Regions from separate parts of the Siphonobacter sp. genome, predicted to be linked through region 1. Evidence: riboswitches for the same ligand, from Rfam matches in the RefSeq annotation. Region 1 holds a riboswitch; the other holds the start of a gene.

Evidence for each region. Region 1 has a riboswitch for cobalamin ahead of ACOJTG_RS16725 (TonB-dependent siderophore receptor). Riboswitches for the same ligand answer to the same signal wherever they lie in the genome.
Region 2: another riboswitch for cobalamin. It lies ahead of ACOJTG_RS15670 (ABC transporter substrate-binding protein); the one in region 1 lies ahead of ACOJTG_RS16725 (TonB-dependent siderophore receptor).

The regions. Positions count from the first base shown of each region.
Region 1 covers NZ_JBMDWJ010000269.1:267-5,988, forward strand. Annotated here, with positions in the region: partial or broken gene ACOJTG_RS16715 (alpha/beta fold hydrolase) at 1-305, opposite strand, end outside; gene ACOJTG_RS16720 (winged helix-turn-helix transcriptional regulator) at 427-768, shown strand; cobalamin riboswitch at 1,071-1,331, shown strand; gene ACOJTG_RS16725 (TonB-dependent siderophore receptor) at 1,501-3,867, shown strand; gene ACOJTG_RS16730 (PepSY domain-containing protein) at 3,914-5,452, shown strand; gene ACOJTG_RS16735 (3-keto-disaccharide hydrolase) at 5,526-5,722, opposite strand, start outside.
Region 2 covers NZ_JBMDWJ010000253.1:7,944-13,665, forward strand. Annotated here, with positions in the region: gene ACOJTG_RS15650 (bifunctional adenosylcobinamide kinase/adenosylcobinamide-phosphate guanylyltransferase) at 27-530, opposite strand; gene ACOJTG_RS15655 (cob(I)yrinic acid a,c-diamide adenosyltransferase) at 527-1,105, opposite strand; gene ACOJTG_RS15660 (ABC transporter ATP-binding protein) at 1,102-2,097, opposite strand; gene ACOJTG_RS15665 (iron chelate uptake ABC transporter family permease subunit) at 2,094-3,131, opposite strand; gene ACOJTG_RS15670 (ABC transporter substrate-binding protein) at 3,128-4,339, opposite strand; cobalamin riboswitch at 4,370-4,641, opposite strand; gene ACOJTG_RS15675 (AAA family ATPase) at 4,641-5,249, opposite strand.

The sequences.
Region 1 (5,722 bases):
CCGCCGTAACTATGTCCAACGAGAATTATGTTGTGCAGATCTTCAAACCGGATCACATTCACAATATCCGAGATGTACGTACTCAGGTTGACGCTTGCACTGGACAAATGCACGCGTTCGCCCAAACCCGTAAGCGTTGGTCGGTAGACTTTATCCCCTTTAGTCGTTAGTAAGGCATCCACTTTAGCGTAATCCCACCCACCCGACCAGGCCCCGTGCACGAGCAGAAAGGTTCGTGGCGTACGTGATTGGGCCAGACTAACGGTAGATACTAGAAACGCGAGTAGGAAAAACAGATTTTTCATGAATGATCTTGTTCAGTAGTGTGAATGCGACAAAACTAGCTACATTCACTTTCGAAAAGATAGCTGTTACCTGTGGGTAAGTAGTTACCTTAGAGTAAGTACGTATGAACCGTAACCAAGCATGAAAAGCACCGAACCCGCTTGCCAGTATGAATTGAAAGTAGCCAAAGATGCCATGGAAGTCATTCAGGGCAAATGGCGGATTCCCATTATCATTTCCCTGACGTATGGCAACAAACGCTTCGGTGAAATCCAGCGGGATATTCCAGAAATCTCCCCAAAAATGCTTTCGCAGGAATTAAAGGCACTGGAAGAAAATCAGCTCATTACCCGTACGCTGTACGACAGTATGCCCATCACGGTAGAATATGCCCTGACGCCCCTGGGCCTATCGATGAAAGACCTGTTAGTCGAATTACGCAACTGGGGGAAGCATTTCAGAAAAGAGATTGTGGGGAAATAGAAAGCGTTACCTTCCCTTCTATACTGAATCGTCTCCACTAATCAATGGAGTCAGCAATGGGATTGAATAGACGTAAACAGTAGCGAAATGGGAAGGACTGTAAGCATATACATCCAGTCGCTCGTCGGATAGAAACTAGATGTATTCCTATTGATGTTACTCTTTTGCCGTGTCTGTCTAAACCGTAGTTAATCGGGCTAAACCTGAGTAAGGTTGAACAAGGACATTAGGTAATGTTATCTCTTCCTGCTTTAATCTATCAATTTTAGCCTACCTTCGCGGCCTCATTCAAGTTCTTTACTTCTTATTCCACGGAAAAAGGTTCTGTCGAAAGACAGATTAATAGGGAATCGTGTGTAAATCACGAGCTGTCGTGCAACTGTAAGTTCTACGCCATTTGCGGTTGACCGTTTGCCGTTTTCAATTATTCAAACATTGACAACGGCAAACTGTAAATTGTAAACGGCACACGTTTCAGACAAATGAGCCACTGTATCATTCGGTATGGGAAGGCGTCTGAAATGGAACAAGTCAGGAGACCTGCCTTTTTCTTAGCTGATCATGCTTTCACGGTTTAGAGCGTTATCAAGGGGAGCTTTGCTTTGTTGTATGGGCACCACTGTGCCGATATGCGTACGCCCGTGCGTAAGCTTTCCTGATTTCTTCTGTATCTCTGTCTCATCATTAGCTAGAACGCAAGCGAAGAACTTTTAACCTTTTTAGTTAAAAGTTATGCTCCCCATTTCTACTTCACGATTAAGTAGCAAAGTCCTTTTTACCACCTGGGTACTGCTCTGCGGTGTACTCTTAGAGGCCTTTCCACAACACAAAAACGGCTCGCTGGAAGGGCGGATTGAAACGGAAACCCAGGAACCCATCCCCGGTATTTCCATTCGTCTGGAGCCCATGGGTCTGGGAGTGATCACCCAGGCCGACGGCAGCTTCAAACTGCAGGCGATTCCGGCGGGAGCGTATACCCTCACGCTGAGCGGCATCGGGTATGAAGTGCGTCAGGTTCAGGTACAGGTCAAAGCCGGCGAAACCCTGCCCCTGCACTATCAGCTTAACCAGAAAACCCACGAGCTTTCGGTCGTGACGGTAACTAGTCAGCGAAACCGTTCCTTTTCGGCGATTAACAAGATCGATGTTCCGCTGCGGGATCTGCCTTTGTCTACCAGCTCGGTCAGTTCAAAAACCATCGAGCAACGCGGTATCGATGATTTGGGGGAGGCCATGAAAAATACCACGGGCGTTCGTTCCAACAACACCTACGGCGGTTTTCAGCACTTCACCATTCGCGGGTTCAGCAATTTCGTGGTACTGATGGATGGCGTTCGGGATGAGCGACATAACATTTCCACGAGTGCCCCCAACACGAATATAGCCAACGTCGAACGCATCGAACTACTAAAAGGCCCGGCCTCCGTTCTGTTTGGGCACTCGGCTTTGGGCGGTATCATCAACATCGTACGGAAGCAGCCTACGGCCGATTTCAAGGCTAATTTTTCCGCGGCTTACGGGAGTTTCAATACCCGCCGGATGCGGGCAGGTGCGGGTGGTTCGATCAACCCGAAGCTTCGGTACCGGATGGATTTCGGGGTGTCGAATACCGACGGTTTCCGTCAGGCGGGTGTCTCTACTAACAATGCCTACGTGGCCCTGGAATACACGCCCACCCGCAAGGATTACTTCTATTTGTCGGTGGGAGCCAATAAAGATGTGTACCGCACGGATTCGGGTATCCCCGTTTTGGCGGGGGGCGTGCTGGTTCCCGGCATGGATCTAACGACGCGTTACAACGACCCCGCTGATTTTTTAAAGCATACGCGAACGGATGTTCAGTTTCGTTACGTGCGGGAGCTTATGGCCAACCTGAAACTTTCCAATCAACTCTCGTATTCGGACGATAACATCGATTATTTTTCAACGGAAGAACTGACGCTCAATACCCGGCGGGATTCCATTACCCGCTCGTTTCCCTACTACTTCAATCACCTCACCAAGCCCTTACAAAATCAGCTGGAGCTGACCTACGACCTCAACACCGCTAAGGTTTCGCAAAAGATTTTGCTGGGGTATTCGCTTAGCGTACTGAATCGTAAGACGTATAACGGGACCATTTTTGGCCCCGGCAAAGGAGCAACCATTCCCGTACAAAATCCCATAGAAAACCAAGGGTATATTGACTACTACGATACCTTCTACCGGGCTACGGATGAAACGGTACACGGCATTTACTTCCAGGATTTTATCCGGTTTTCCGAGAAAATTAAAGCATTGGTAGGATTGCGTTACGATGTATTCAAAGGTGAATATTACACCGATCAGGTGGATAAAGACCGCCGGGTAACCAGCTACGGAGCCAAATCAACCATAGCCCGGAATGCCCTGACCTATCGGCTGGGCCTAGTCTATCAGCCCATTGCACCTTTATCCGTTTACGCCTCGTACTCAACGTACTTCAAACCCTCCCGCCGGGTAGCTCCAAACGGGGAGACGTTCGATCCCGAAACGGGTTATCAGGCCGAAGTGGGCTCCCGACTGGAACTGTCATCAAAATTTGCCGCTTCGGCTTCGGTGTACTACATGCGAAAAGACAATCAGGTGGAAAGTCTGCCCGGTGGCGTTTTTAAACGTGTGGGTTCGGCAGAATCGAAAGGCTTTGAAGTGGAAGCTCAGGGGAATCCCGTCGCGGGCCTGGATCTGACGGCGGGTTATACCTTTACCGAAGCCCAATATTTACCCTACGCTAGTGCGGAGATAAACCCCGTGGCGGGTAAAACGGCGGTGCTGGCTCCGAAGCATCTGGTAAATGCCTGGATAAACTACACGGTTCAGCAAAAAAACTTGAAAGGGCTGAATGCCGGGGTAGGCTTCAACTATCAAAGCGAAGCCTTCGCCAACTCGGCGAATACGTACGTTTTGCCGGCCTATCGGACCGTCGATGTGGCCCTGGGGTATCAGCTGAACCGCGTGGGCATTCGGGCGAATGTGAATAACCTGTTTAACGAACGCTATTTCACCAACGTGATCTTAACCCGGCAGTTTTATCCCGGAGCCACCCGTCATTATCTGCTGACGCTTAGTTACCAACTTTAACCTTTCAGCCGCGGACTTTTGGAGTCTGCGGCTTTGTATATCTTTCGTGAAAACAGTCACCAAAGCCATTCGGCTCGTTCATCGCTACCTGGGATTTGCCTTGAGTCTACTGTTTCTGGTCTGGTTTCTGTCGGGACTAATGATGATGTACGTGTCGTATCCGACGCTCAAATCACACCAGAAGCTGCAACAAACGCCTCCGATTGATTTGACAACCTGCCTGTTAAGGCCGGCAGAAGCGATTACTAGAGCAGGAGTAACGGATTCCATCAAATCCATTCGCTTGGGGATGATACGGGATCGGCCCGTATATCGGATCGTTACCCTACAAAACCGCCAGCTCAGTATCTACGCGGATAACCCGACTATTTTGCCCTATGCCAGTGAAAGCTTCGCTCGTCAATTGGCTCAGCACTGGACCCATGCGAGGGTACAGCAGGTTGAAAAATTAACAGAGATCGATCAGTGGATGGCGGCTCACCGGTCGCAGGGCTACCTGCCCGAAGTGTATCGCATGCAAATGGGCGACGAAGCGGGGACTTATGTATACGTGTCTCCTTTTTCAAACGAAGTCGTTCAGCAGGTTACGGCCCGGCAACGGTTACTGGCCTGGCTGGGGCCAATTCCGCACTGGATTTATCCGACGTTCCTCATCCGTAACCGACCCGTCTGGAGTCAGCTAGTCATCTGGGTTTCGCTAATCGGAACGCTGATGTGTCTGGCTGGATTGGCGATGGGCTCCATTCGCTACCAACGCAAACGGCCCGAATCGCTGGCGTTTAGTCCGTACAAAAAACGCTGGTTTCGCTGGCATCATTACACGGGTTTTGTCTTTGGACTTTTCGCGTTTACCTGGGTATTGAGCGGCTTGTTTTCCATGAGTCCTTTCAACTGGGCACCCTCCACCCGGCTTTCACCGCAGGCAACCGAACGCTGGATGGGTGGTCCGCTTAATCTGACCTTATTCAAAGTAAGTCCGGCGGCGGCTTATCAAAAGTTGTCGCGGCAACTGATAATCAAAGAGATACAATTGATTCAGTGGAACGGCAGACCTTACTACCTGGCCCTACAGGAAGATCATCACACGCGTGTACTGGCGGCGGACGATGCCGAAGCGAAGCCGTTCCAGACCTTTGAACCTCGGGCAATTGAAGAAGCGATTCGGAAACTGGAACCGAAGGTAGCGGTGCTGGAATCGAAAGTCCTGGACCGTTATGACGCGTACTACTACGCGAAGAACGGCGAGAAACGTTTGCCCGTATTACGAATCAAACTCGACACCCCCGAGCAACTCTGGTACTACGTGGATTTAAAAACGAGTCAGGTCGTGTCTAAACACCAGACGTTAACACGCGTCGAACGCTGGCTGTATCACGGTTTACACAGTCTGGATTTTAGCTTTTTATTAAACCGCAGACCGCTGTGGGATATTACCCTGATCGTCTTATTACTCGGCGGAACCGCTACCAGCAGTACGGGCCTGGTACTAACCTGGCAGTGGCTGCAGCGAAAAAGAGCTACGAAACGAAAGCAAACAACCGTCCGAAAGGGGGCTATTAAACCCGTTTCCGAACGGTTGAAATGAAGGGTGACGGGGAAGAGTAGTGATTCACAGTACCCTGACCTAAAAGAAGAGCTAGAAGACCGTTCAAGTCCTCTTACTCTTCTTTTAGTTTGAGGTTACGAAAAGAAATTCCCTGCATCCAGTCCTGTAAGGCCAGGTGTCCTTTAGTAGCCTTGCCAAAAGCCGGGAAGTGTTGGAAATTCGTGCTTTTAATTTTTTGCTTCCACTCCGACGTAGTTAAATCTTGTTCGGTGGTTAAAACACCATTGAGGTAGAATTCGATCTTACCGT
Region 2 (5,722 bases), on a different contig from region 1:
TTCTGTCAGGTCATTTAAAAGACTTGTTACTTCAGCCGCAGGGGCAAGCCAGATACCATAAAAATCGCTTCCTCCGCTTGACGGGCTACGTATTGATTTGCCCAGCCCTGCAAATCCGTGAATTGCCGTCCAAGCGGCGTATCGGCGTGCAGGCCCATGCCAATTTCGTTGGAAATAATCAGTAACGTAGCCGGAATCTCTACCAAAGCATTCACCTCGGCCTGAAACGCTGCCAGTGTCCGATCCAGGTCGTTTTCGTGAGCCAGAAACAGGTTCGTGAGCCAGAGCGTAATGCAGTCAATGACGACGACCCGACCGGCTAAGGGAAGGGTAGCCAGGTCTTTTTCCGCTTCAAACGTCGTCCATTCCGGACCGCGTTCCCGTCGGTGCCGATCCACCCGCCCGGCAAACTCTTCGTCCCAGATTTTCGCCGTAGCCACGTATACTGGCGACTCCGACAAAGCGAGAGCCCGATCCTGAGCGTAGCGACTTTTGCCGCTCCGGGCTCCACCCGAGATGTAAATGATCATTCGGGTGTCTTAAAGCGTTTGTACAGAAAGAGTTGCCATTTTTCTTCGGCGACCCCGGCTTTATCCATTTCGGCCCGAGCCAGTGTAAAAAACAGATCGGACAGGCGGTTGATGTAGGCCGGAATAGCGTCGTGGATGGTATCGGTTTTGATGAGTGAAACCAGTCGCCGCTCACCCCGCCGCATCTGCGTACGAATCATGTGACAGAGGGCTGAAATCTCGTTTCCGCCTGGTAAGAGAAAGTAGTCGGAAGGCGAGGTCATCGCCGCTTCCAGATTATCGATCCAGGTTTCGCAAAACTCGGCTCCGTCTTCGGGAAGCGGATTCGTATTGATTTTTTTCGCGTCGGAAGGACGGGCCAGGTGCGACATCATGTCCATCAGATCCTTCTGAATTTTGTGCAGATTGGCCTGCCATTCGTGCTCAGTCCCGAGCTTCACGCGTAATAGTCCAATCGTTGAGTTTACCTCATCCAGCGTACCAATGCACTCCACGCGGACGTCATCTTTGGCGACGCGACTACCGCCGAACAAACCCGTCGTTCCTTTGTCGCCTTTTTTGGTGTAAATTTTCATAGTATGATTGATCGGCCCTTGAGCCGTTTGGAAAGTTCTTCAAGTAATGCCTGGATGGAAGTGACCGCAATGGCTCCATCAATGAGCCAGCGATCGGACTGTACCTCCACGGTAAGGGCAGCCCCAGGCTCCGTACGGTAGCCTTCCCGCCACAAGGCTCGTCGGGTCCAGAACAGCGGACCGACTTCACCCGTTAGTTGTACGGCAGGACCGGTAGGGGAGGGGTACAGCTGGAAAGTGCCCGTAAGACGATCAAACACAAAACCGGCGGCCGTAAAAGTCCGTTCAAACGCACCGTTAAGAACCAAATCTTCGGGTACACCCTGAGCAAAACGGCCGTTGGTTCCCATGAGCCACAACTGGTCGGCGGCCTGTAGGGCCAGATCCAGTTCGTGCGTGGAAAGCAGAATGGCCTTTCCCGTTTGCCGGGCCAGCTCGTGCAGCAGTCGCATCAATTCCACCCGGCTCGGTAAATCCAGGTGAGCGGTGGGTTCATCCAGCAAAATCAGATCGGTATCCTGAGCCAGTGCCCGGGCAAGCATGACTTTCTGCCGTTCGCCGTCGCTGAGTTGGGAAATGCGTCGATCGGCAAAGGCCGTGGTTCCGGTTAGTTCCAGAGCCCAGTCGACTTTACGCTGATCTTCCGCCGTCAGACTGCCCAGCCAGTTGGTGTACGGCGTGCGGCCCAGAGCTACCAGTTCGCGAACCCGCAGGTGTCCGGCTTCGACGCGTTCGGTCAGTACCAGGCTGAGTTTTCGGGCCAGATCGGTAGGAGCGAAGCTGGCTAGTACTTGCCCGCTCAGGTGAATTTCGCCGCTCAAGGCCGCCTGTAAACCCGAAAGGGTTCGCATCAACGTCGATTTGCCCGCTCCGTTAGGTCCCAGCAAACCGACCAACTGACCCGGCTGCAAGCTCAGGTTCAGAGGTCCAGCAACGGATTTCGTCGCGTAGCCAATCCGCAGGTCATGGGTCGTTAGTAGCGGCTGGCTCATACAAAAACGGATTTATGACGACTGACAATCATCCAGATCACCACCGGAGCCCCCAGTAAGGACGTCACTACATTGATGGGTAAGATCGATTGCGTACCGGGAAGCTGGGCAATGCTGTCGCAACCTAACATCAACAGACTGCCAATTAGGCCATTGGCCGGAATGAGAATGCGGTGATTGGAGGTGCCCAGCAACGAACGGGTCAGGTGCGGCACGGCAATTCCAATGAACCCAATTGGACCGCAAAATGCGGTGATACTGCCCGTAAGCAGACTTGTACTGGCAATAATCAGGGTACGGGCCCGCCGAACGGTCAGTCCCATACTGCGGGCATAGGCTTCTCCCAGCAGTAAAGCATTTAGTGCTTTGGAAGAGGCGAAGGCCAGTACCAGCCCCAGCATGACCACGCCCGCGAGCACGTACAGGTGTGATCCGAGTACGCTACCCAGTGAGCCAAAGGTCCAGAGTAAATATTCCTGAATCTGTTCGGGCTGACTGAAATACTGCCAGATACTAATGACGGAAAAGGTGATCGTGCCGACCATTACCCCCACCAGCAACAGAACTACATGGTCACGAAGTCGTCCGGCAATGAGCAGGACTAGTCCCAGTACCAGGGCGGAACCCAGCGAAGCCATCCCTACAATCAGCCAGCTCCCGGAAAGCCCCAGTTGCCGAATGGCGTACAGACTGGTAACGCTTCCACTGCCCAGCATCACCGCCGCCACGCCCAGACCCGCTCCCGCAGTAATGCCCAGCTCGGAGGGGCCAGCCAGCGGATTGCGAAAAAGCGTTTGCATTTGCAGCCCACTCACGGATAATCCCCAGCCCACCAGCACGGCGGTACATGCCTTGGGAATACGAATTTTTTCAACGATAAATAGCCAGGCCGTCTGTTCGGATTCGTGGTGAAGTACGATACGTACCACTTCCCCAAGCGGAATGGCTACGGAACCCAGGGTAAGGTTCACCAGAAAACCAACTACCGTTGCTGCCAGGAGTAAACCCAGCACGAGTCGCAGGCGTGGTGTCATTGGAGTTGTTTGTAGTAATACAGTTCGTAATCGGGCAGGAGTTCGGGATGCAGAATTTTGATTAGATCGCCCAGTACCCGCTCCGGATGAACGGCCCCCGATTCCCAGTAATCGTTTGATCCCCGGGCGTTGGTTCGCTTGCTGTAGTTATACAACTGGCCGGTTTTGAAAGCTTTGAAATCCCCGTAGCGTACATCGCGGGCCAGGATGTCTTTTTTCGTGTCCCGTCCGCTGATGCCTACATTTAGCCAGTAATCGGCTTGTAGGCCAATAGGATACACGGCTTCGAAGTTAAGCGGCAAACTGCCCGTGGCCCGGGTGGCATTCCAGTGGTAAGTAGTTCCGGCATCGCGGAAAAACTGAGCCATGTAACTGTTGCCATTGGGTACGAACCAGGAATCCTTGTAGCTGGTACCAGTAATGATACTAGGCCGTGTTTTGACCGAACGGGTCAGGGCTTTGAGGCGGTTGTATTCCTTTTCCACGGCGGCAAATCGCTGATTCACCCGTTCTTCCTGGTTGAGCAAGGCTGCCAGCAGCTTCACCCATTCGGCCCGGCCCAGTGGTGTTGTTTCGACCCACTCGGAGTTGATCAGAACAGGTACTCCGGCGGCATTGAGCGTCTGGTAGCGATCCATGCGGGCATTGGGTTGCCCCACGGCCATCACCAGATCGGGGTGCATGGCGACCAGCGTTTCTTCGTTGAGCGTCTGATCTTTGCCCACCTGCGTAATTTTCTTTTCGTTGATACGGGAAATGACTTTTTCGGAAGATACGTACTTGAGATCGCCCAGTCCTACCAGAATAGCTTCGGCGTCGAGAAAACTAACCAGTCCAATATGCATGGACGACATTGCCACCAGCGAACGCAGGGGAATCTCAATGAGCTGACTATTCTCGTACCCTTTCGGACGGGGCGTACCGCGTTGCAGGAGAACATAGGTCGCCGTATCCGTGCTCTTTTCAAAGGGACTCATAATCTGTACCACTTTGTAATGCGAGCGGTAGGTAATCCGAAAACCTTTGGCGTGTTTGATCTGGACTTTCTCGGGAAAGTAGTCGTGTTTAACGGCCGCTTCGCCCTGTTCGGCAACGGAAGAGGTGGAACTACACTGGCTCAGTAAGCCCAGCGTGAATGCTGCCACTACCAACAGTGGAGCCCATTGCCGCATACATTTCTGCGGAAAAGTAAACAAAGGATGCATCATGATTCGTACGAGCTTTTCTTCCGAAAGCTGTCGGGGGTTAACCACTCAGGCAGGTCTTCTGACTCGTTCCCTTCCCAACCCCTTCCCATACCCAAGGGGTACAGTGGCGTATCTTGTTAGGAAATGTTGGGAGTTTAGTGTTTTGAGTTTAGTGTTTGGAGTATTCTCAACAACTCAGAACGCTAAACGCAACACTCAAAACTCTTGCAGAACTTACAGCAGCGGAGACTGTTCCGGAATTGCACCGGATTCCCTTTTCAAACCGTCGCCTCACGACGGTTACCTGGATGGGGCCGCAAAACTACGAAGAAATTGTCGGGTCACTAACACGAAGCTTGCCTGATTGACAAAAACCGGACTCCGGCGTGAAAGCAGGCAGCAATCCTTGTTCCAGTATACTTTCCACAAAAGCCACGCGTTCAGCCACAGAAACCTGGGGAAGTACGATCAGCTGATAGCCCAGCGACTGATACACCTCCGATAGAGTTTCGTACAGCCGTGTGGCTTCGGCAAAGGTCTGCCAGCGTTCGGCGTCGTTGACGTAAATTTCTTTCCAGGGCGGAGCCATCAGCATCCAGGGAGCGTAAGGGTATTGATGGGCCACCTGTATCCATTCCGGTGGAACCGGAATGTTGCCCACCCGTAGATACGCCAGAATATCAGGAATGCCCCGGTCGAAAAACGTCAGCGGTTCCTGAGCTTGTTGATAGGCTCTCTGCATTCGTTCCAAAGCCAGCCCGGCAAAACCGCTCAGATCGTTCCAGGGAACCCGCTTGGAACCCCGCTGTACCTGTTCCTGAATCAGGAGTCGCGATACTTCGGCCGAAGTAGGATACCCCCGGTCCTGTAATGCTTCAAGTAAGGTACTCTTACCGGCTCCGGGTCCTCCTGAGATGATGATTCGCTGCATTGCCTAAAGTTTGACCCACAAAAATACCAATTCTGATGGTCAGACCAACCAGCTGCTAAAAGTGGGTTTGGCAATCCTAGGCAGTAATCGGATAAGTCATACGAATCAGCAAACCATAGATCTGTGCCGTTCCTATTCCAACCGGATAAGCCTTGTCTTACCTTACGATAATGGTTTTTTGTATTTTTTTATAAAAAACTAGAATTAATAGAGTATATCAGTAAGGGTAATTGCATAGGAGCATCAAACGCAGGCCTGATGTCGTAAAGCGTCCTTGAAGAAATTAGTCACCCCATTTCTTCACTAAAACTTTTTCATCAGACTGCTTCCCGCTTACGCTTTTAGGTACGGCGGGTTTTCAATAAGTACAAATCTGTTCATCGTGTTCACCGCCAAAACTAACGAGATGGAATCACTTCAGATGCACTACTTCCGCCCTTCCTGCTTCATCCCTCGTTAGGGAGTAAGGCCTA